3 regions of the Citricoccus sp. SGAir0253 genome follow, and region 2 is predicted to be linked to each of the others. Evidence: riboswitches for the same ligand, from Rfam matches in the RefSeq annotation. Region 2 holds a riboswitch; each other region holds the start of a gene.
The links. Region 2 has a riboswitch for S-adenosylmethionine ahead of E7744_RS02110 (O-acetylhomoserine aminocarboxypropyltransferase/cysteine synthase family protein). Riboswitches for the same ligand answer to the same signal wherever they lie in the genome.

Region 1 (7,710 bases), 680 kb from region 2:
GGGCGCGGTGGACCCACCGGCCGGTTCCACGGTGACGGCGAGCGCGGCCGTCTCCGGGACCCCGTCCAGCCGGACGAGGGCCCGGCCGTCCTCGAGCTCCAGCAGCCCGGCGGACTCCGGGTCTCCCTGCCCCCGGAGGGTCCACAGCTGGTACACGCGGCCCCCCTGCGGGGCGGGGAGGTCCCGGGCGGCCAGGACGGTCTCCCCGGAGGGCGCGCGGGCGACCTCGACCGTGCCGCCCCCGGCCACCGGGGCGGTACCCCGGCGGGCGCCGTCCTGCTCCAGGACCTGCTCGATGGCCACGGCCTGGTCCCGTTCGGTGAGGCCCGCCGGCTGCCAGGGGTGGGCGAGGAGCAGTGCCGCGGCGGCGGCCGCCGCCGCGGCCGTGGCCGCCACCGCGGCCCAGGCCCGACGGCGGCCGGGCCGGCGTCGTTCCCGGTGGTCCTGCAGGCTGGCGGGCGCCGCGGGACCCGGCCCGGCGGACGGGGCGCCGGAGTGGGCCCCGGCGTCCCCGGAGGACCGCGCCTCGGCGGCGATCGCGTCCAGCACGCGGTCCCGCAGCCCGGCCGGCGGCGCCACGGCCTCCCCGGCGCCCAGGCGGTCCGTCGCCCGCAGCAGGGCGTCCGCCTCGGCGCGCAACACGGGGTCCGTGCGCAGCCGCTCCTCGATCCGGGCGCGCTCGTCCTCGTCCACGGCGTCCAGCGCCCAGGCGGCGAGCAGGTCGCGGTCGTCGGACATCACTCCACCCCCAGGCAGTCCAGTAGTCGTCGCAGTCCGGTGCGCATCCGTGACTTCACGGTGGCCAGCTTCGCCCCGAGCCGGTCGGCGACCTCACGGTACGTCAGCCCGCCGTAGTAGGCGGCCGTGACGGCCTCCTGCTCCAGTGCCGTGAGGGTGCCCAGGCAGTCGACCACCCGGCGCCGGTCCTCGGCGTCGGCCACGGCCTCGGCGACGTCGTCGTGCTCCCGGCCGAACGAGGCCGCGCCCGCCCGGAGCTCCCGGTCGCGCCGGGACTGCGTGGACCGCACCAGGTCGACGGCCCGCCGGTGGGTGATCGAACAGACCCAGCCGGTCACCGATCCCCGCTCGGGACGGAATCCCGCGGCGCCGCGCCAGGCGTCCAGGAGGGCCTCCTGCGTGACGTCGGCCGCCAGGTCGGGATCGCGCACCACGCGCAGGGCCAGGCCGTAGGCCCGTGGGGCCACCGCGTCGTAGAGGGCGGCGAAGGCCTGCTGGTCGCCCTCGGCGCTGCGCCGCACCAGGTCCGCCAGGACCTCCTCGCCCGCGCCGACCCGGGGGCTCGGGCCGGGCGGCGTGGTCCCGGGGCCGGCGTCGCGCGTCATCCGGTCAGCGTATCCCCGGCGCCCGCTCCGGGCGAGGCGACGCCCGGAGCCCGGCGACGGCGGGCGGGGCGGAGCCCCGGACGCTCGCCGGGGAGTGTCCGGGGCACCGTGCACCCGTCACTTGACGAGGGCCTCCGCCATCGAGTCGATGGCGCCGGCCAGCGTCTCCACGTGCATGCCCAGCCCCGCGGCGACCTCCTCGGCCGGCAGTTCGCCGCCGCTGATCCCCTCGAGGAACTCGCCGGCCTGCGGGCGGTAGCCGTCCAGGTCCGCCAGGGCCTGCTCGGCGGCCTCGGTGTCCCCCGCGGCCCTCGCCCCGGCGTAGTCGACGAAGAACCCGATGTGCTCGCGCCACAGCTCCAGGAACGCCGCGCCCTGGTCCTCGCCCGCCAACGAGCCGATCGCCTCGGCCAGGGCCTGGGAGTTCTCGTCAAGGGTCCCGGCCGCGGCCGTGAAGGCCTCGGAATCGGTGCCGCCCTCGGCGGTGTAGGCGGTGAAGACGGCGATCCCGGCGAGGTACACGTGCTCCTGCAGGTCGTAGGTGAGCTGGGCGCGCAGGGCGGCCGCGTCGTCCATCGGATCGCCCTCCATCCCGGTGGCCGCGACCACGCCGCCGGTGATCGTGCCGGCGGCCTCGCCCACGTGGTGGGCCGCGGCCCGCAGGTCGCCGTAGGCCGCGGGATCGCCGGCGGCGAGGCCGTCGATCGCGGCGGTGAGGGTGTCCACGTGGCCGTGCAGGGACTCGGTCACGGCATCGGCCGGCAGCTCGCCGCCCGTGAGCTCCTCGAAGAAGGCCCCGGCCTCCCGCGTGTACCCCTCCAGGTCGGCGACGGCCTGCTCCTGGCCGGCCGCATCACCGGACTTCTCGGCCGCCGCGTAGTCGACGAAGTAGCCGATGTGCTCGCGCCACAGCGCGAGGAACGCCTCGGCGGTCTCGGCGTCCGAGGCCGCCTCGATGGTCGCGGCGAGCTCCTGGGAATTCTCGTCCAGGGCGGCGGAGGCCAGTTCGGTCTCCGGGCTCTCGAGGTCGGTGGCATAGGCCGTGGCCACGGTGATGCCGGCCAGGTAGACGTGCTCCTGCAGCTGGGCCGTGAGGGTGGCGCGCAGGGTGGCCGCCTCGGAGGCCGGGTCCCCGTCCACGTCGGCCGCGGCGACGAGGCCGGCGGCCAGCGTCTCGGCGGTCTCGGGCATGTGCGCCGCGGCGGTCCGCGCGTCGGCGAACGGATCGCCGGTGGAGGCCGGCATCGGCATGGCCGCGGATGAGGCCTCCGGCATGTCCTCGGACATGCCCGCGGACGCCGAGGGCGAGGCGGACATCGCCCCGGACATCGACTCCGACATCGAGGGCGAGGCCGACGCCGCCGGGCTGGAGGACTGGCCGGACTCCCCGCCGGCTCCGCCACCGGCGCCACAGGCCGCGAGGGACAGGGCGAGGGCGACGGCGCCGAGGACGGTGGTGGTCTTCCGGGCGGTGTTCGTGGTCATGACTGCTCCTTGGTCGATCCAGCGGTGACGTCTGGTGTTCGGAGCAGGTGCCCGGCCGGATGGGTCGGGGCGGGGGAAATCTTCGCCGGCTGGGGCCGCGGTGCCGGCACCGGCCGGCAGCGGGTCCTGGTGGTCAGGGGGTCCTGGTGGTCAGGCGGTCGCGGTCAGACGGTCCCGGTGGTCAGGTACGGCACGGGCCGGGTGCCGTTCACCTCCCAGTCCCCCACCATCCGGGCCATGAACACGGCCGGATCGTGGCTGGCGAGAGTGCGGGCGTTGCGCCAGTGGCGGTCCAGCTGCAGGTCGGTACTGGTGGCCGAGGCCCCCAGGGTGTCGAAGATCCGCGTGCAGGTGTCCAGCACGAGCCTCGGCACCATCACGTGGGCGCGATGGACCGTCAGGGCCGCACGCCGCATGGCCTCGGCCGCGGTCTCGGCGGCGGGCTCGGCGCCAGGCTCGGGGTGCGTCCCCGTCTCCGGCTCCGTGGCGGACTCGGCGGTCGCCGCGGCGGCGGGCTGGGCGGCGACGGCCAGGGCCTCGTCGAGGTCACGTCCGGCGGCGCGCACCAGTTCCTCGGCGGTGGCCTGCTGCGCGGACAGCTCGCCCACGATCCCCAGCAGCTGGTCGTCCTCGCGCGGGGTGAGCCCGCCCGCGGTGTTGGGCGAGCGGCGGCGCGCGCGGGTGAGGCCGATCCCGTCCCGCAGGGCGGCCCGGCCGACCCCGGCCAGCAGGGCCATCAGCGTGGCCTCGTGGTGCAGCGGCACGTGCCCGTCCGCGGGGGGCAGCACCAGCAGGTCCTCGACGCCGGCCCCGTCGAACTCGACCGTGCCGGTGCCGGTGAGCCGCTGGCCGAAGCCGTCCCAGTCGTCCTTGACGGCCGCGCGCGGCTGGCGCACCCGCACGACGGCGAGCGCCAGGTCCGTCCGGTCGGGCAGCCGGGGATCGTCCGGCCGGCCGGCCTCCGGCCGGGCGGTGCGAGGCTGCCCCCGACGCCGGCCCGGGCGCGGGACGCCCTCCTCCAGCCGGGCGGTGGCCAGGGTCCACGTGGCGAAGATGCTGCCGGTCGTGTAGTACTTGCGGCCGCGGATGCGCAGCGAGCCCCCGTCGTCCTTCCACACGGTGGTGGCGAGTTCGCCCAGGGCTGGGCCCGGGGACTCGGAGAGGGCACTGCCGGCCAGCTCGCCGGCCATCACCCGCGCCAGCCAGCGCGAGCGCAGGGCGGCGTCGGCCTGCACGAGGACGTGCTCCACGAAGCTCAGGTGGCTGCGCAGCAGGTGGGCCGTGTTCGCGTCCACCGCCGCCAGGTCCATGAGCAGCCGCAGCGCGTCCTCCTGGCCGGCACCGGCCCCGCCGGCGGACTCCGGCACGGTCAGACCGCCCAGGCCGGCGGCACGGAGCTGCTCCAGCGGGGCGAACGGCAGGTGGCGGCCCGCCTCGCGGGCGGTCTCCCCGCGGGCCACCTCGGCGAAGGCCGGGGCGAACCGGGCGGACAGGGAGGCATAGTGGGAACCGGTGCGACCGTTCCGGTGGGTGGGGCCGGAGTCCGCCTCCCGGGCCTCCGGGGCCGTGGTCGTGCTGTTGCCTGCAGTGGTCATGCTGTCCTCCATCGGTCCTGGCGGTAGCACCCGGGCCCCTGTCGGGCGGGTTGCTGCGGCGTCGTCGAGCCAGGTCTCTCGGCCGCTCTGGATGGTGTTCCCTGTCATGAGACCACCGGCCCGGGCGGAACGCCAACTCCGTTCCGTGGCCGGCCGGCCGTCGGCCCCGGTGCTGGGCACCGTGGCCGACGGGCGGTCATTCCGCGGAGACGGGTGTCAGCACGCCGGCGACGAGCGGGTCGTCCGTGGTCTTCAGGTATTCCTCCAGGCGGGGGTCGGAGAACACCTCGATGAGCTTCTGCGTCTCTGGGGTGTCCGCGAACTGCGTGCCGACGATGAGCCGAGAGGCGAAGGTCCTGGGCGGGTCCGGGAACAGGATGCCCTTGTCCCGGCCGACCTTGCCGGCGTCGAAGAGGTTGGTGTAGCCGATGGCGACGTCCACGGAGTCCAGCGTGCGTGCCATGGACAGCAGGTCGATCTCGGTGAACTCGAAGCCGCGGGGGTTGTCCACCACGTCCTTCAGCTTGGCGGTGCGCGGCTCGATGTCCGGGTCCAGGGTGATGAGTCCCTCGCGGTCGAGCAGCCACAGCGCCTGCCCCTGGTTGGCCAGGTCGGTGGGCACGGCCAGCGTGGCACCGTCCGGGAGTTCCTCCACCGAGTCGTACCGGGTGGAGTACAGCCCGAAGGCCCACTGGTAGAGCTCGATGGTGGGGGTCAGCTCGAAGCCGTTGGCATCGGCCACCTGCTTCATGTACCACTGGTGCTCGAAGATCGTGGCGTGGATCGACCCCTCGGCCACGGCGCGGTTGGACTGGACGCTGTCCTCGATGCCCACCGCCTCGATCTCCACGCCGTGGTCGGGCGCGATCTCCTCGGCCACGAAGTCGAGGATCTTCTCCTCGCCGGCCATGGCGGGCTCGTAATGCACGCGCAGCGGGCCGGTCACCTCGGAGGTGGCCGCACCGGAGGCGGCCACCGCCGGGCGGTTGGACTGTTGGATGACCACGATGCCCAGGACGAGGGCGATCACGGTGGCCAGGGCGGCGATGCTCCAGGGCAAGGCGGCACGCTGCCGGCGCAGCGTGAAGCCGTGGGCGTGTTCGGCGGACGGAGTGCTCATGATGCTCCTTCGGGAAGTGCGACGACGGTGACGCGGCATGGCGGGCCGGGCGTCGGGAGGGCGGTGGTGGCACGAGGCCGTGCGGGCCGGTGCAGGGCGCTCAGCCCAGTCGGCGGCGCCGGCGGCACGGCCTTCAGGGGCGGGCCAGGGCGTGGGCCACCCGGTCGCCGATGAACTGGACGACCTGGACGGTCACGATCAGCGCGATGATCGTGGCGAGCATGACGGTCATGTCGAAGCGCTGGTAGCCGTAGGTGACCGCCAGGTACCCGATGCCGCCGGCGCCGATGGTGCCCGCGATGGCCGAGTACTCGATCATCGAGATCGTGTTGAGGGTGACGGCCGAGGCCAGCCCCGGCAGCGCCTCGCGCAACTGGGTCTGCCGGATGATCTGTCCGGTGGAGCTGCCGGTGACGAGGCCCACGGCCATGTTCTCGCGGGGTAGGTCGTTCAGCGCGTTCTGCACGAGGCGCGCGAAGAACGGGATGCCGGCGATGGTCATGGGCACGATCGCGGCCGCGATGCCCAGGGTGGTGCCGGTGACCCACTTGGTGAACGGGATGATGGCCGCCATCAGCACGAGGAACGGCAGGGATCGGCCCATGTTCACCACCCAGCTGAGCGCGCCGTGGAGCCGGTCCCGGGGGAACAGCCCCCGCGGGGAGGTGTTGTAGAGCAATACCCCGGTGGCCCCACCGACGAGCACGACCATCACCATCACGATGCCCACCATGGCCCAGGTCTCGCCATAGGCGGGCAGCAGCAGTGACGGCAGGTCCGCCCACGGCGTGTCCGTCACGAGGGGCTGCGAGGACTCCGTCGTCGCACTCATGCGACCACCTCCAGTGGGGTCTCGTCGTGGGTGGTGGACCGGGCCGCGTCGTCGCGCAGCCGGGCCTGGATGCCGAGGCGGTCCAGCGCCTCGATCGCGGGACGGTACTGCTCGGAGTGGATCCCGACGACGGCACGGCCCAGGGCGATGTCCCCGCGGGCCTCCACCGTCCCGCCGAGCAGGGCGAGGCGGATCCCGTGGTCCACGGCCAGCCGGGTGAACCACTCCGGGTCGACGGCACCGTCCCGGTAGGCGAGCTCGAGCGCGAGATCGAACCGGGGCGGCAGCGGCAGTGCGGAGACCGGCAGGAGCTGGTGGCCGACCGCCGAGTCCTGGTCGGCCACGAGCGAGGGCAGGGACCCGTACTCGGACAGCCGGCCGTCGGACAACGCCGCCACCTGGTCGGCCACATGGCGGACGACGTCCATCTCGTGGGTGATCAGGATGATGGACAGGCCCAGGTCGCTGCGCAGCGAGGCGAGCAGGTCCAGGATCTGTGCGGTCGTCTCCGGGTCCAGCCCGGAGGTGGACTCGTCGGAGAGCAGGATGCGCGGCCGCAGGGCCAGCGCGCGGGCGATGCCCACCCGCTGCCGCTGGCCACCGGAGAGCTGGCCGGGATAGGCGTTCGCCTTGTGCAGCAGACCGACCCGGTCAAGCAACTCGGCGACTCGGTCCTCCATCTCGTGCTGGACCACGCCCAGGTTGCGCAGGGGCAGGGCGACGTTCTCCGCCACCGTGATCCGCCGCAGCAGGGCCGAGTGCTGGAAGATGGTGCCGATCGCCCTTCGGGCGGAGCGCAGTTGCCGTCCCCGCAGGTGGGAGAGGTCCCTTCCGTCGACGAGGATCTCTCCGCTGGTGGGTTTCTCCAGCAGGGAGATGCAGTGCGAGAGGGTGGTCTTGCCCGCACCGGACGGTCCGACGACGGCCGTGATGGTGCCCTCGGGCACGACCAGGTCAATGCCCTTGAGGACCTCGACCGGCCCGTCGTGTCCGGCATAGGACTTGTGCAGGTTCCTGATCTCGATCACCGCTCCGCGCCCCCGCTCATGGCGAGCGCGCCGATCCGGAAGCCGGACCCGCGGTGGTTGGCGGGGAGCCGGTCCCCACGTCCGAACAGCTTGTGGCGCAAGGTGCCCTCCTCGTAGTCGGTCGGATAGGCGCCCCGGGCCTGGAGTTCGGGCACCACGTACTCGACCACGTCCTCGAAGGTGCCGGGGGTGATCGCGTAGGCCAGGTTGAAGCCGTCCACGTCGGTCTCTCGGGCCCAGTCGAGGAGCTCATCGGCCACCTGGGCCCCCGATCCGACGACGACCGGACCGAAGCCGCCGATGCCGA
Region 2 (7,710 bases):
TTCGGGTCCTGCTTCGCCATCCTCAACGAGATCCTGCCCCGCTGGGGCGTGGAGACCGTGTTCGTGGACGGCGCCGACCTGTCCCAGTGGGAGCGGGCCCTGGCCACCCCGGCCGCCGCCGTCTTCTTCGAGTCCCCCTCGAACCCGCTGCAGGAGATCGTGGACATCCGCGCCGTGGTGGAGCTGGCGCACGCCGCCGGCGCCCAGGTGGTGGTGGACAACGTGTTCGCCACGCCCCTGCTGCAGCGCGCCACGGAGCTCGGCGCGGACGTGGTGGTGTACTCCGGGACCAAGCACATCGACGGCCAGGGCCGGGTCCTGGGCGGCGCCGTGCTCGGGCGCCGGGAGTTCATCGACGGGCCGGTGCGCCACCTGATGCGCCACACCGGCCCCGCCCTGAGCCCGTTCAACGCCTGGACGCTGCTCAAGGGCCTGGAGACCATGGCCCTGCGCGTGGGCCACTCCACGGCCTCGGCCCTGCGGATCGCCACCTGGCTCGAGGACCAGCCCGGCGTGCGGCGCGTGCTCTACCCGTTCCTGGCCTCCCACCCGCAGCACGAACTGGCCCGGGCGCAGATGAGCGGCGGCGGGACGGTGGTGACCTTCGAGCTGGAGCCCGGGACCGGCTCGGCCAAGGAGCGGGCGTTCCGCCTCCTCAACGGGCTGGAGCTCGTGGACATCTCCAACAACCTGGGGGACACGAAGTCGCTGATCACCCACCCGGCCACCACCACCCACCGCGCCATGGGCCCCGAGGGGCGGGCCGCGATCGGGCTCGGCGACGGCGTGGTGCGGCTGTCCGTGGGCCTCGAGGCCGCCGACGACCTGGTCGCCGACCTGGACCGGGCCCTGCGGGGCTGAGGGAGGGGTCGGCGCCCAGGCGTCAGCGGCCAGGGGGCAGGGCCGGCCGGCGGCCAAAGGCCGGGGATCAGCGGCCAGGCGGCGGAGTCAGGCCGGCGTGGGCTGCGGCGGCAGGGCGGCGATGATCGGGTGGTCCTTGGCGATCAGCCCCATCTTGGCGGCGCCGCCCGGGGAGCCCAGGTCGTCGAAGAACTCGACGTTGGCCTTGTAGTACTCCGACCACTCCTCCGGGACGTCGTCCTCGTAGTAGATGGCCTCCACGGGGCACACGGGCTCGCAGGCGCCGCAGTCCACGCACTCGTCCGGGTGGATGTAGAGGGAGCGCTCCCCCTCGTAGATGCAGTCGACCGGGCATTCCTCGATGCAGGCCTTGTCCTTGAGGTCCACGCACGGCAGGGCGATGACGTAGGTCATGGGTGATCGTCCACCTTCCGGGGGTTCGTCGGTCCGGCGGTCACGCCGAGGGGGTTCCGGACAGTTCGTCCCGGACGATCCGCGCGCCCGCGGCGAGCGCGGCCATCTTGTCCCGCGCGACCTGCCGGGCCAGGGGCGCCATGCCGCAGTTCGTGCTCGGGTACAGCTTGTCCGCGTCCACGTACCGGAGCACCTCCCGGAGGGTGCCGGCCACCTCCTCGGGGGCCTCGATCGCGCTGCTGGCGACGTCGATGGCCCCGACCATCACCTTCTTGCCCCGGAGCAGCTCGATGAGCTCGACCGGGACGCGGGAGTTGTGCCGCTCCAGGGAGACCATGCCGATCGAGGACTGCTGCAGCAGCGGGAACGACTCCTCGTACTGGCGCCACTCCGCCCCCAGCGTGGCCTTCCACTCGGTGTTGGCCTTGATGCCGTAGCCGTAGCAGATGTGCACGGCCGTCTCGCTGCGCAGCCCCTCGGCCGCGCGCTCGAGGGCGGCCACGCCCCAGTCCTTGAGGTCGTCGAAGAACACGTTGAAGGCGGGCTCGTCGAACTGGATGATGTCCACGCCCGCCGCCTCCAGCTCCCGGGCCTCCTCGTTGAGGATCGTCGCGAACTCCCAGGCGAGCTTCTCGCGGCTGCCGTAGTGCTTGTCGCACAGGGTGTCGATCATGGTCATGGGACCGGGCAGCGTCCACTTGATGGGCCGGTTGGTCCGCGCGCGCAGGGCCTTCGCGTCGTCTGCGAAGACCGAGCGCTCACGGCCCACCGTGCCGACGACCGTCGGGACGCTCGCGTCGTAGCGGTCGCGGATCCGCACCGTCTCCCGCCGCTCGAAGTCGACGCCGCTGAGGTGCTCGATGAACGTGGTGACGAAGTGCTGACGGGTCTGCTCGCCGTCGCTGACGATGTCGATCCCCGCCCGGCGCTGCTCGTCCACGGCCAGGCCCAGCGCGTCCCGCTGGCCCTCCCGCAGTTCCTCGCCGTCCAGCTTCCACGGGGACCACAGCGTCTCGGCCTCCGCGAGCCAGGAGGGCTTGGGCAGGCTGCCGACGATGGTGGTGGGCAACAGGGTGTTCATCGCGTTCATCGGTGGTTCTCCGTCTCTCGTGCGGGATGGGCCGCGGCCCACTGCTCCAGCAGGCTCTGGTGTGGCTTCACGAAGTGCTCCTCCGTGAACCTGCCCTGCGTGAGGGCCAGTCGGTTGCGCTCCTCGCGGTCGTAGGCGATCTGCGTCACCGAGTAGTCGAGGTTCTCCAGGCTCGGCCGGTAGATCCGGCCGGCCGCCGCATTGGCGTTGTAGATCTCCGGGCGGTAGATCTTCTGGAACGCCTCCATGGTGCTGATGAGGCCGATGAGCGCCAGGCTGGAGTAGTCGTTGAGGAGGTCGCCCCGGAAGTAGAACGCCAGGGGCGCGACCGCGCCGGGGGGCATGAAGTAGCGGACCCGCAGCCCCATCTTCCCGAAGTACCGGTCCGTCAGGGAGGACTCGTCCTGCCCGTACTCGACGCCGAGGATCGGGTGGTGGTTCTCGAGCCGTCGGTACGTCTTGGTGCTCGAGACGCTGATGCAGATCACGGGCGGCTGGGGGAAGCGCTCGCGGTAGGCCTCGGAGTCGAGGAAGTGCGTGAACAGCTTCCCGTGCAGGTCCCCGAAGTCGTCGGGCACGCTGGACCGCGGCGCCCTCGCGTGGTGTTCGGGCAGCACCACGCTGAAGTCGTAGTCCCGGAGGTAGGACGAGAAGTTGTTCCCCACGATCCCGTCGACGCGCACGCCGGACACCGTGTCCCGGATCCCCACGTCGAGCATCTCGATCAGGGGGAACGCCACGTCCTCGCCGCCGTCGTCGCCGCCGGCGAGGTGCAGGTCCACGGAGACGATGTCGATCTCCACGGCATAGCGGTCCCGCCCCGGATTGTCCCAGTGGGCCAGGTCGTTGAGGCGGCCGGTGATCATCGTCAGGGTGTTGCGCAGGTTCTGCCGGCGGTCCTCGCCGCGGGCCAGGTTCGCGAAGTTCGTCGTGCCGCGCGAGCTGGACGAGGGGCAGTAGTCCTCGTCGAAGCGGGTCGTGCGGATGCCGAACGTGAAGTCCTTGGTCTGGGTGATCTGGTGCATCTTGTCCTCACGCTCGGATGGGGGCCGACAGGTCCGCGGCGCGCTCCAGCGCCGCCTCGAGGTCCGCCTGCAGGTCGGCCACGTCCTCGACGCCCACGGACAGCCGGACCAGGTCGGCCGGCACCTCCAGGGCCGTGCCCCGCACGGAGGCGTGGGTCATCTCGGAGCAGTAGCAGATGAGGGACTCGACCCCGCCGAGGCTGACCGAGAGCGCGAACAGCTCGGTGGACTGGGCGAAGGCGCGCGCGGCGGCCTCTCCCCCGGCCAGCCGGACGGACACGATCCCGCCGTAGCCGTCCATCTGCCGGCTGGCCAGCTCGTGCCCGGGGTGCTCCGGCAGCCCCGGGTAGTAGACCTGCGCGATCTGCGGCCGGCCCTGCAGCCAGCCGGCCAGCTCCGCGGCGTTCGCGCCGTGCCGGTCCATGCGCAGCCCCAGGGTCTTCAGCCCGCGGGCGGCGAGGTAGCTGTCCTGCGGGCCGGCCACCGCTCCGGCGGCGAACTGCTGGTAGCCGACCGCCTCGGCCAGTCCCTGCCCCCGGTACTCCCGGTCGGCCACCACCACGGCCCCGCCGAGGACGTCCGAGTGCCCACCGATGTACTTGGTCGTGGAGTGCACCACCGCGTCCGCGCCCAGGTCCAGGGGCCGCTGCAGGTACGGGGAGGCGAAGGTGTTGTCCACCACGAGCAGGGCCCCGGCCCGGTGGGCGATCTCCGCCCAGGCCGCCAGGTCCGCGATGCCCAGCAGGGGGTTCGAGGGGGTCTCCACCCACAGCACGGCGGTGGTGCCGGGGCGGACCGCCGCCGCGACCGCCGTGGGGTCGGTGATGTCCACAGGGGTGTTCTGGATGCCCCACGGGCCGAGGACGCCGTTGATGAGCCGGTTGGTTCCGCCGTAGCCGTCCCCGCCCAGGACCACGTGGTCCCCGGGGCGCAGCACCGAGCGCAGCAGGGCGTCCTCGGCGGCCAGCCCGGAGGCGAACGCGAACGCCCGGCTCCCGTGCTCCAGCGCCGCCAGCTGGGTCTCGAAGCCGTTGCGCGTGGGGTTGGACCCGCGGCTGTACTCGTGCCCGCCGCGCAGCACGTTGATGCCGTCCTGGACGAAGGTGCTGGTCTGGTAGATGGGCGGCACGACCGCCCCGGTCAGCGGGTCCGGCTCCTGGCCGGCGTGCACCGCCGTCGTGTTGAAGCCCTGCCGGGTGCCCTGCGCGGTGCCCGTGCTCGCGGTGTGGTCCAGGAGGGTCATCTCAGCGCACCTCCCCGGCCAGGGCGGAGGCCGGCACGGCGGCCGGTGCGGAGGCCGGCACGGTGGCCAAGGCGTGGTCGAGGTCCGCGATGAGGTCCTCCGGACACTCGAGCCCGATGGACAGCCGGATCGTGGTCTCGCCGATCCCCGCGGCCTCGCGGCGGTCCGGGGCGAGGCGACAGTGGGTCATGGTGGCGGGATGACAGACGAGCGAGCGCACGTCCCCCACGTTGGCCACGAGCTGGAACAGCTCCAGCGCGTCGATGAACGGGCCCACGGCCTCCGGTCCGGCCGCCAGGTCGAAGGAGAACACCGAGCCGGTGCCGTGCGGGAAGTCCCGCGCGGCGAGGGCGGCGCTGGGGTGCCCGGGGATCCCCGGATGGTGGACGCGCCCGACGGCGGGGTGCCCGGCCAGGTGCTCGGCCACCGTGAGGGCGGTGCTCCCGTGCCGGGCCACGCGGACCTCGAGGGTCTCCAGGCCCTGGATGAACTGCGCGGCGCTGGCCGGGGCCAGGGACGGGCCGAGGTCGTGCAGGAACTTGCTGCGGGCCAGCGCGAGGTACGCGCCCCGGCCGTGCCGGTCGACGAGCGCCTGCCCGCCGTAGCGGGCCTTGGGCCGGGCCAGCTGCGGCCACCGCTCGGGGGCCGCGCCGTAGTCGAACGTCCCGCCGTCCACGATCGCCCCGCCGAGCACCGTGCCGTGCCCGCCGAGGAACTTCGTCGCGGAGTGCACCACCACGTCGGCGCCGTGCTCCAGCGGGCGGTACAGGGCCGGCGTCGCGAGCGTGCTGTCCACGACCACCGGCACGCCGGCGGCGTGGGCGAGGTCCGCCAGCGCGGGCAGGTCCGGCAGGGTGGCCAAGGGGTTGGTGATGGCCTCGAGGAAGAACGCGCGGGTGTCCGGCCGGATCGCCGCGGCCCAGGCCGGCGGGTCCGCGGGGTCGGCGAAGGTGACCTCGATGCCGAAGTCGGCGAACGTGTCCGTCAGCAGGTCCACGGTGCCCCCGTAGAGCTGGCTGGAGGCGACCAGGTGCCGCCCGGAGTGCAGCAGGGTCAGCAGGGACAGGGCGACGGCGGCCTGGCCCGTCGCGGTGCCGATGGCCCCGATCCCGCCCTCGAGGGCGGCCAGCCGGTTCTCGAAGACGGCCACGGTGGGATTGCCCGTCCGGCTGTAGGTGAAGCCCGGGGTCTCCAGCCGGAACATGGCGGCCGCCGTGGCGTGGTCCGGGAAGCGGTAGGCCGCCGTCTGGTGGATGGGCACGGCAACCGGCCAGTGCGGGGCCTCGGGCTCGTAGCCGGCGTGGACCTGGTGGGTGGCGTGGTGATGCATTCGATCCTCCATCGATCCTGGCGGTAGCACCGTGCCCGCCGGTCCCGGTGTCCCGGGGCCGGCCGACTGGTTGCTGCGGCGTCGTCGAGCCAGATCTCTCGGCCGCTCTGGATGGTGTGGTGGGTTCATCCCACTGGATGGGCCGCCCCGGAGTCCAACGGACGGGGGGCCGGGGCGTCACATTGCGGCACGCCCGGACGTTCCGGGCCGGACGGCCGCGCCCGGGCGCTCCGGCCGAGGCCAGGGGCCGGTTTGTGACCGGTTGTGACGCCCCGGCACCGGCCGCGTCGCCGGCCGCGTCGCCGGCCGCGTCGCCGGCCGGGTGGCCTACCGCGCCGGCTCGAGGACCCTCGCCTCGGCGGGCACGGGGTCCCGGCGGGACACCGCGAGCATCTCCTCGCGGGGGACGACCTTGACGCGTTCGCGCTCGACGGGGCCGGTGGCGGTGGCCTCGGCGCCCAGGGCGAGCTCGTGGGCGTCCAGGGCCAGCCACCCCTCCCAGGTGGTGTACTCCACCCCGCGCCCGGTGAGCAGGTCCAGGATCGCCTGCTCGTCCGGGTCCTGGGCGGTCCACAGCCCCGGCTGGTCCTCCAGCAGGCACCCGATGGTCTCCAGGGCGTCCCCCTTGGTGTGCCCGATCAGCCCCACCGGGCCCCGCTTGATCCACCCCGAGGCATACACCCCCGGCACCACCGCCCCGGCCTCGTCCAGCACCCGGCCGGCCTCGTTCGGCACCACCCCCCGGCCGGCGTCGTAGGCCAGCCCCGGCACCGGGGACCCGTGGTAGCCGATCGCCCGGTACACCGCCTGCACCGGGTAGTCGGTGTACTCCCCGGTCCCGGTCACGTTGCCGGTGCCGTCCAGTTCCATCCGCTCCATCCGCAGCCCGGCCACCGCCCCGTCGGCCCCGAGGATCTCCACGGGCTGCTGCAGGAAGTGCAGGTGCAGCCGCCGCGAGGCCGTGCCCGGGCGGTCCTCCTGCTCCATCAGCCAGTTCGTCAGCGTCCCGACCATGGTCTTGACCTGGTTGTTCGTGGTGGCCGCCTCCTCCGAGGCCGCGTCGAACTCGAAGTCCTCCGGGTACAACACGATGTCCACGTCCCTCGAGTGCGCCAGCTCGCGCAGCTCCAGCGGGGTGAACTTCACCTGGGCCGGGCCCCGGCGGCCGAACACGTGCACGTCCGTCACCGGGGACGAGGCCAGCCCGGCGTAGACGTTCTCGGGGATCTCGGTGACCAGCAGGTCCTCGGCGTGCTTGGACAGCATCCGGGCCACGTCCAGGGCCACGTTCCCGTTGCCGATCACCGCCACCTCCCGGGCGGTCAGCGGCCAGTGGCGGGGCACGTCGGGGTGCCCGTCGTACCAGGACACGAAGTCCGCCGCCCCGAACGAGCCTTCCAGGTCCACGCCCGGCACGTCGAGGTCGGCGTCCCGGATGGCCCCGGTGGAGACCACGACCGCGTCGTAGTGGCGGCGCAGGTCCTCCAGGGTCAGGTCGGTGCCGAAGTCCACCCCGCCCAGGAAGCGGATGTCCCCGCGGTCCAACACCTTGTGCAGGGCCTTGACGATGCCCTTGATCCGCGGGTGGTCCGGGGCCACCCCGTAGCGGATCAGCCCGTACGGGGCCGGGTACCGGTCGAACAGGTCGATGCTCAACTCGAAGTCCCGCTCGGCCTTGGTCAACAGGTCCGCGGTGTACACGCCGGCCGGTCCAGCGCCGATGATCGCCAGGCGAAGCGGGCGGCCC
Region 3 (7,710 bases), 670 kb from region 2:
AGGGCGGTGGCGGGTCCCGGCCGGCCGCCGTCGCGATTATTGGGCCACGACCGCCTGACGTAATGTCGGAGGGGCAGGGAGAGGCCCTGCCGCACCGGCCGCCCGGCCGGTGGAGCGACGAAGGGGTTCCCGCATGCCGCAGCACGACCCGGAGGGACCGGCTCCCGCCGCCCGGCGCCCGCGCCAGCCCAAGCCCACCGTGGTCCTCGAGGTGGTGGCCGCGGAGCGGCTCGGTCCGCACCTGGTCCGCCTGACCCTGGGCGGCGAGGGCTTCGCCGTGTACCAGGACAAGGACGCCACGGACAAGTACGTCAAGCTCCTGTTCGCCGACCCGGCCCTGGGCCTGGAGATGCCGTACGACCTCGAGGCGCTGCGCCAGCGCCTCACCCCCGAGCAGATGCCGGTCCGGCGCACCTACACGGTGCGCTCGGTGGATCCCGACGCCGGCACGCTCACCATCGACTTCGTGGTCCACGGCGAGGACGGCCTGGCCGGCCCGTGGGCCGCCGCCGCCCGGCCGGGGGACCGGGTCTGCTTCACCGGCCCCGGCGGGATGTACCGCCCGGACCCGGCGGCCGACTGGCACCTGCTGGCCGGCGACGAGTCCGCCCTCCCGGCGATCGGCGCCGCCCTCGAGGCCATGCCGGCCGACGCCGTGGGGCAGGCGATCATCGAGGTGGCCGGCCCCGAGGACGAGATCGGGCTGTCCGTCCCCGCCGGCATCACGGTCACCTGGCTGCACCGGGGCGGGGAGTTCACCCCCGAGACCACCGGGCTGGCCGCCGCCGTGATCGACGCCGAGTGGCGCGAGGGCACCGTGCAGGTCTTCGCCCACGGCGAGCGGGAGATGGTCAAGGACCTGCGCCGCTACCTCGCCGACGTGCGCGGGGTGGACCGCCGGCAGATGTCCCTGTCCGCGTACTGGGCCCACGGCCGCGCCGAGGACGCGTTCCAGGCCGAGAAGCGCGAGCCGATCGGGCAGATCTTCCCGGAGGCCTGAGGGTGGGGTGCCGGATCCGCGGCGCAGGGTCCCGCGCCGGGGCCGGGGCCCGTGTGCTGCTGGGCCGCCCTAGCGGGGTCGGCACCACTCCACTAGCTTGAGGGGCGGGGGCGGGCAGACCGTCACCGTGACCAGACCCACCGACATCCGGGAGACACCATGGCTGCTGACGAGACCAACGCCAACGACCGCACCGGCGCCGACCAGGCCACCAGGATGGCCGAGGAGGCCGCGCGGCGCTTCGAGGAGAACGCCGAGCGCGTGCGCCAGATGGTGGAGCAGAACTCCGAGCGCGTGCGCGAGATGGTCGAGCAGAACTCCGAGCGCCTCGGCGAGATGGTCGCGCAGAACTCCGAGCGCGTCCGGGAGTTCAACTCGGCCATGCAGGAGGCCTCGAAGTCCACCAGCCGCTCCGTCGTCGACAATTCCACGAAGGCCGCGAAGAGCCTGTTCGAGCTGCAGCGCCAGATGGCGGGCAACGCCCGCACGCAGTGGGCGAAGGATGCCGCGAACACCCAGATCCAGTTCGCCGAGGACGTCACGGAGGCGTGGGCCAAGGCCGCCCGCGGCCTGCTGAAGTGACCCGGACGGCCCCCGGCGCCGCCGGGGGCCGTGCCCTCCCTGCCCCCGCCCAGGGGCCCTCCCGTCGCTCCCGACGGGGATGGGGCCCGGGCGGTCCGGGCCGACTGACTAGCCCCGGCGGCGGGCCATGACGTCGGCGATCTGCCCCACGCACGGCTCGTTCTGCAGGCTCGTGGTGTCCCCCAGGGCGGTGCCCTCGAAGAGCTGGGTGAGCAGGCGCCGCATGATCTTGCCCGAGCGGGTCTTGGGCACGTCCGGCACGAACACCACGTCGCGGGGCTTGGCCACGGGGCCGATCGCGCGGCCCACGTGGTGGCGCAGCTCCTCGGCGGCCCCTGCCACGTCCCCGCCTGCGGCGCCGTATCCCTCGCGGGCCACCACGAAGGCGACGGCGGCGTGCCCGGTCTTCGCGTCCGGCACCGGGCAGACCCCCGCCTCGACGACCTGCGGGTGGGAGACGAGCGCGGACTCGATCTCGATCGTGGACAGCCGGTGCCCGGAGATGTTGATGACGTCGTCGATCCGCCCGAGGATCCAGGTGTCCCCGTCCTCGTCGAGCTTGGCGCCGTCCCCGGCCAGGAACCAGCCCTGCTCGGCGTAGTCCTTCCAGTAGGAGCTGAAGTACCGGGCGGGATTGCCCCACACGGTGCGCGCCATGGCCGGGCCGGTGCGGGTGACCACCACCTTGCCCTGCACCCCCGCCGGGACGGCGGCTCCGTCGTCGTCCACCACGGCCGTGTCCACGCCCGGCAGCGGGCGGGACCCGCAGCCGGGCTTGAAGCGCTCGTCCGTCGGGCGCGGGGAGAGCACGGTGGCGCCGGTCTCGGACTGCCACCAGGTGTCCACCATGGGCACGCCCACCGAGCCGTCGCGCGGCACCCGGGCGCCGGCGTCGCCGGTCTCGGCCTGCAGGGCGGCGTCCAGCGCGGCGAGGCGGTCCCGGCCCACCTGGGTGCGGGCCCAGGTCCACGCCTCCGGGTTCACGGCCTCGCCCACGGTGCCGACGAGGCGGATGGAGGACAGGTCGTACTGCGCGGGGATGCCCTCGGGGAACCAGCCCATGAGCGAGCGGACGAGGGTGGGCGCGGTGTAGTAGCTGGTGACGCCGTAGCGCTCGATCACCTCGAAGTGCCGGCCGGGGTGCGGGGCGTTCGGCACGCCCTCGTAGATCACCTGCGTGACGCCGTTGGACAGCGGCCCGTAGATCTCGTAGGTGTGCGCGGTGACCCAGGCCAGGTCCGCGGTGCACCAGTGCACGTCCTTCTCCCGCTGCTCCGCGTCCGGGTTCGAGAACAGGTAGTCGTGGGACCAGGAGGCCTGCGTGAGGTAGCCGCCGGAGGTGTGCACCAGGCCCTTGGGCTGGCCCGTGGTGCCGGAGGTGTACATGATGAACAGCGGCGTCTCGGCGTCGAAGGCCTCCGGGACGTGGGTGTCCGGCTGGCGGTCCACGAGCTCGTGCCACCACACATCCCGGCCCTCGGTCCAGGAGATCTGCCCGGGCCCGTCCCCGGTCTCGGTGTGGCCGGTGCGGTCGAGCACCAGCACGTGCTCGATCGCGTTGTCCCCGGACACCGCCTCGTCCGCGTTGGCCTTGACCGGCACGGCCTGGCCCCGGCGGAACTGGCCGTCCGTGGTGACCAGCAGCTTCGCCCCGGTGTCCTCCACGCGGAAGCGCAGCGCCTCGGCGGAGAAGCCGCCGAACACGAGCGAGTGCACGGCGCCGATCCGGGCGCACGCCAGCGTGATGACGACCGTCTCCACGAGCACCGGCAGGTAGACGACCACGCGGTCGCCCTTCCCGATCCCGAGCTCCAGCAGGGCGTTGGCCGCCTTGCTGACCTCGCGCTGCAGCTGGGCGTAGGTCACGGCCCGGCGGTCGCCCGGCTCGCCCTCGAAGTACAGGGCCACCTTGTCCCCGCGCCCGGCGGCCACGTGGCGGTCCACGCAGTTCGCGGCGACGTTCAGGCGCCCGCCCTCGAACCAGCGGATCTCCGGGCCGCGCTCGGCCGCCGGGTCCGCGGGGGTCATCGAGTGCACGGTGTGCCACTCGGTGTCCCAGTCCAGCCGGCGGGCGGCGGCGTCCCAGAACGCGAGGCGGTCCTCCTCGCGGACGGGCGACCCGTCCCCGAGGCCGCCGTGCAGCAGTCCCGCGGGGCGGCCGGGGTGGACGGAGGGGTCGGCGGCGTCCACGACGGCGGCCGGCAGGGGAGCGGGCAGGGCGGCGGGAACGGTCGGTGCGGAGGCGTGGACAGGCACGGGAAACCTTCTTTCCATCGAATCTGGCGGTAGCACCTGGCGGGCCGGCGCACTGCCGGTCCCGCGGGTTGCTGCGGCGTCACGGAGCCAGATCTCTCGGCCGCTCGGGATGGTCGACTCCACTGTACGGCCGGTCCGGCCCCGGGCGCGAAACGGGTGACCGCGTGCTACGCGGCGGGCGGTGCCGAGGCGGCCGTCCCCGGGGAGGGCGCGGCGGAGGAGGGCTCCACCGCGCCTGCGTCCTCCCGGGCGCCCCCGGCGGCGCGGCGGGTCCCGGTGCCCTCGGTCAGGAGCACCGCAGCGGAGAACAGGCACAGGGCCACGGCGCCGAGCAGCAGGCCCGTCATCCCGTTCGCGGTGAGCCACGGCCAGACGACCGCGGCGAGCGCCACGAGGACCCCGGCGCCGGCCAGGGCCGTCACCCCGCGCTGGCGGCGGCGGCCCGGCGCGGCGAGGCGCCACTCGGACCGCGCGAGCGTCACCGCGGTCATGGCCAGCAGGTTCACGGCCATCCCGAGCCACACGGGATGCAGCCCGAGCAGGAACGCGGTGGGGTGGAAGCCGGAGGCCGCGTACCAGGCCAGCCCCGTGCCGAAGCCGGCCAGCATGGCGGCGAGGGCCGCGGACCGCGTGGCCAGGGGCCAGGCGAACGCGGCGAGGACGGGGGCCAGCGTGGCGCCGTTGCGCAGGGTCCACGCCATGACGTTCCACCACGCGGACTCCTCGGTGCGCAGCAGGGCGAAGGCGACCATGACCACCGTGAGCCCCACGAGCGCCACCCGGGTGTAGCGCACCAGCTGCGCCTCGGTGGCCCCGGGGTGCAGCGCGGAGCCGAGGTCGCGGCCCAGCGAGGTGGCCCCGGAGAACTGGCAGGGCCCGGCCCAGCCCAGGGCGCAGGCCCACAGGCCCACGAAGAACACGCCGGCCGCCCAGGGCGGCACCGTGCCGGTGACGTACTCGGCGATCGAGACCAGCGGCAGCGCGCCCCCCGGGGTGACGATCGCCGCGGCCACCCCCACGAGCACGCCGAGCACGAGCAGCGGGGCGCCCAGGACGGCGGCGCGCAGCAGGCCCCGCTGGCCGTCGGCCGGGGTGCGGGCGGACATCGACATCTGGAACGCGGCCTGGGCCAGCGGGACGTTGATGATGAAGGTGCCGAACCACGCCACGATCAGCGAGGTCCCGGCATTGACCGGGTCGAACATCTCCGGGCGCTCCGCCGCGAAGGCGGCCAGCCCGCCGGGGCCGGCCAGCCCCGGCTCGGCGAGCAGGGCCCACAGCCCCACGAGGAACATCAGCCCGATCATGACGACGTTCATGGTCTGGCTGAACCCGACCGAGCGCATCCCGCCGGAGGACAGGAAGCCCAGCAGCACCACGGCCGTGACGGCCACGGACAGCGGCAGGGACAGGTCCGTCACCACGGACAGCGCGGAGGCGAAGGCGATCGTGGTGGCCACGGAGTACATGGGGAAGGTGAGCCCGGTGATGACGGAGCCCACGGCCTTGGCGGCCCGGCCGAACCGGTCCCCGATGATGCCGGTCACCGTCACCACGAGCCGCTCCCGCAGGGGCTTGACCAGCAGCAGCGCGATGAGCAGCACCTGCACCGTCTCCGCGACGCCGTACCAGATCGCCGAGACGCCGGTCCGGTAGCTCAGCTCCACGATCGCGATGTAGGACGAGCCGGAGAACAGGCCGGTGATGCAGAACGCCACCGTCCAGGGCCCGAAGGAGCGGCCGCCCACGAAGAACCCGCCCCGGCCGGTCTCCCGGCGGCGCGTGACGATCCGCCCGCCGAGCACGAGCCAAGCGGTGTAGGCCAGGGCCAAGGCGATCGTCCACAGCCCCGCCGCGGTCATGCGCGCACCCTCGCGTCCGCCGCGCCCGCAGTGCCCGCGTCCGCCGCGCCCGCAGTGCCCGGGGCGCCGGCCCGCCCGGCCGGTGCGCCGCCGTCGGGCCCTCGGCGCACGTCCGCGTCCTCGCAGGTGAAGACAGGCTCCGGGGCGCCCACGGGCGCGTTCGGCACGGGATAGCCGAGGGCAAGGTTGCACGCGGCCTCGGCGTCGTGCGCCACGGTGCGCGCGGCGAAGGACCACGCCACGGTCAGGTCCACGTTCGCGTCCCGCAGCAGGTTCACGGCGGGGCAGGAATGCTCGACGGCGGCGGCGAAGTCCCGCAGGACCGCCGGGTCGGTCTCGGGGGTGCCGACGCAGACCTGCAGGCGGTAGGCGTGGAAGTAGGGCTGGACGTCCGCGGTGCCGGCCAGGCCGCGGCGGTCCTGGCGAGCCAGGGAGTAGGTGGAGATCCCGGTCAGCCCGAGGCCGCGCCGGGCGGCGGCCTGGTCGATCGTGACCGTGATGCAGGCGTCCACGGCGCCGGCGAGGTACTCCATGGGCGTGGGGGCCTCGTCGCGGCCCCCGATCGCCTCGGGCTCGTCCACGGTGAAGGCGAAGCCGCGGATCGCCACCCGCGTCTGCTGTCGTCCGGTCCAGGTCCCTGCGGCGCGCAGGGTCTTGGACTCGCTGTCCACGGGCGTCTCGGTGAATCGGGGCTGCACGCGGGTCATCCTAGGACCCGTCCGGGAACGGGAGGTGTCCGGGTGACGCCCCGCGTCCGGACGTGCGCCCACGCCCCGCGTCCGGGCGCCCGTCCTCGTCAGGGCCGGGACGGGCCTCCCGGCGGTGACTACCGGTCGGTGGGCAGCCCGGAGCCCTGCCAGGCCATCATGCCGCCGGCCATGGTGTCCGCGGTGTAGCCGGCCTGGTTGAGGGCCTCGGCCACGCGGGCGCTGCGGTTGCCGCTGCGGCACACGACGATCACGGGGCGGGACTGGTCCAGCTCGCCGAGCCGGGCGCCGAGCTGGCCCATGGGGATGTGCAGGGCGCCGGGGATCATCCCCTCGACGACCTCGAAGTCCTCGCGGACGTCGAGCACCTGGTCCTGGGCGCGGCGCTGGTTGGCATCGGTGATGGTGATCTCGGGCATGGGGCCTCCTGGGGCGGCGGGCCCCGCGGCGCGCCGCGGGGTCTCGGACGGGTTCGGTCGGAACCAGTATGCAAGATACCCCCAGGGGTATGCAAGTACCCTTAGGACGCGACTTTGCGGGCAGAATCCACCGGTGGCTTCTGCCCGCAAAGTCATGGGCGGGGAGGAGGGGAGGGGCGGCGGGGCCGGTCAGGTCCAGCGCCGGACCGCCCACCTCTCCACGAGGCCCAGGACGGCGTCGGTGGCCTTGCCGATCACGGCCAGCAGGATGATCGCCAGGACCAAGCGGTCGGTCCGCCCGTTGTTCTGCGAGTCCGTCAGCAGGAAGCCGAGTCCCATGGAGGAGGCGATCAGCTCGGCGGCCACGAGGAACAGCCACGCCTGGGCCAGGGCCAGCCGCAGGCCCGAGAACACGGACGGGGTCACCGCGGGCAGCTGCACCGTGCGCAGCAGCCGCAGGCCGTGGTAGCCGAACGCCCGCCCGGCCTCCACGAGGTGCGGGTCCACGTGGCGCAGCGCCGCGTGCACGGTGGTGAAGACCGGGAAGAACGCGCCGATCGCGATGAGCGTGATCTTGGAGTCCTCGCCGATCTTCATCCAGAGGATCAACAGCGGCACCCAGGCCAGGGACGGCACCGCCCGCACCGCCCCGACCAGGGGGGACAGGAGCGCATCGGCCCACGTGGACAGCCCCAGCACGGACCCGACCAGCAGGCCGAGCGCCCCGCCGATGGCGAAGCCCAGCAGCACGCGCTGCACCGAGATGGCGACGTGGTGCCCCAGCGAGCCGTCCGAGGCCAGCTGCACGCCGGCCTGCACCACGGAGGCCGGAGAGGGCAGTTGCACGGGGGAGAACACTCCCGCCGCGGTCGCCGCCCACCACG

Region 1: another riboswitch for S-adenosylmethionine. It lies ahead of E7744_RS13585 (acyl-CoA dehydrogenase family protein); the one in region 2 lies ahead of E7744_RS02110 (O-acetylhomoserine aminocarboxypropyltransferase/cysteine synthase family protein).
Region 3: another riboswitch for S-adenosylmethionine. It lies ahead of E7744_RS13640 (AMP-binding protein); the one in region 2 lies ahead of E7744_RS02110 (O-acetylhomoserine aminocarboxypropyltransferase/cysteine synthase family protein).

What each region holds. Positions count from the first base shown of each region.
Region 1 covers NZ_CP039424.1:3,108,981-3,116,690, forward strand. Annotated here, with positions in the region: gene E7744_RS13570 (anti-sigma factor) at 1-738, opposite strand, end outside; gene sigK (ECF RNA polymerase sigma factor SigK) at 738-1,343, opposite strand; gene E7744_RS13580 (hypothetical protein) at 1,461-2,828, opposite strand; gene E7744_RS13585 (acyl-CoA dehydrogenase family protein) at 2,993-4,423, opposite strand; SAM riboswitch class I at 4,429-4,521, opposite strand; gene E7744_RS13590 (MetQ/NlpA family ABC transporter substrate-binding protein) at 4,620-5,543, opposite strand; gene E7744_RS13595 (methionine ABC transporter permease) at 5,677-6,375, opposite strand; gene E7744_RS13600 (methionine ABC transporter ATP-binding protein) at 6,372-7,403, opposite strand; gene E7744_RS13605 (LLM class flavin-dependent oxidoreductase) at 7,400-7,710, opposite strand, start outside.
Region 2 covers NZ_CP039424.1:466,038-473,747, reverse strand. Annotated here, with positions in the region: gene E7744_RS02135 (O-succinylhomoserine sulfhydrylase) at 1-861, shown strand, start outside; gene fdxA (ferredoxin) at 949-1,275, opposite strand; gene E7744_RS02125 (methionine synthase) at 1,316-2,356, opposite strand; gene E7744_RS02120 (DUF1852 domain-containing protein) at 2,362-3,390, opposite strand; gene E7744_RS02115 (cystathionine gamma-synthase) at 3,398-4,633, opposite strand; gene E7744_RS02110 (O-acetylhomoserine aminocarboxypropyltransferase/cysteine synthase family protein) at 4,635-5,963, opposite strand; SAM riboswitch class I at 5,969-6,081, opposite strand; gene E7744_RS02105 (FAD-dependent oxidoreductase) at 6,291-7,710, opposite strand, start outside.
Region 3 covers NZ_CP039424.1:3,120,530-3,128,239, reverse strand. Annotated here, with positions in the region: gene E7744_RS13650 (siderophore-interacting protein) at 134-1,000, shown strand; gene E7744_RS13645 (hypothetical protein) at 1,160-1,582, shown strand; gene E7744_RS13640 (AMP-binding protein) at 1,691-3,838, opposite strand; SAM riboswitch class I at 3,850-3,954, opposite strand; gene E7744_RS13635 (sodium:solute symporter) at 4,006-5,700, opposite strand; gene E7744_RS13630 (OsmC family protein) at 5,697-6,398, opposite strand; gene E7744_RS13625 (rhodanese-like domain-containing protein) at 6,527-6,826, opposite strand; gene E7744_RS13620 (ABC transporter permease) at 7,016-7,710, opposite strand, start outside.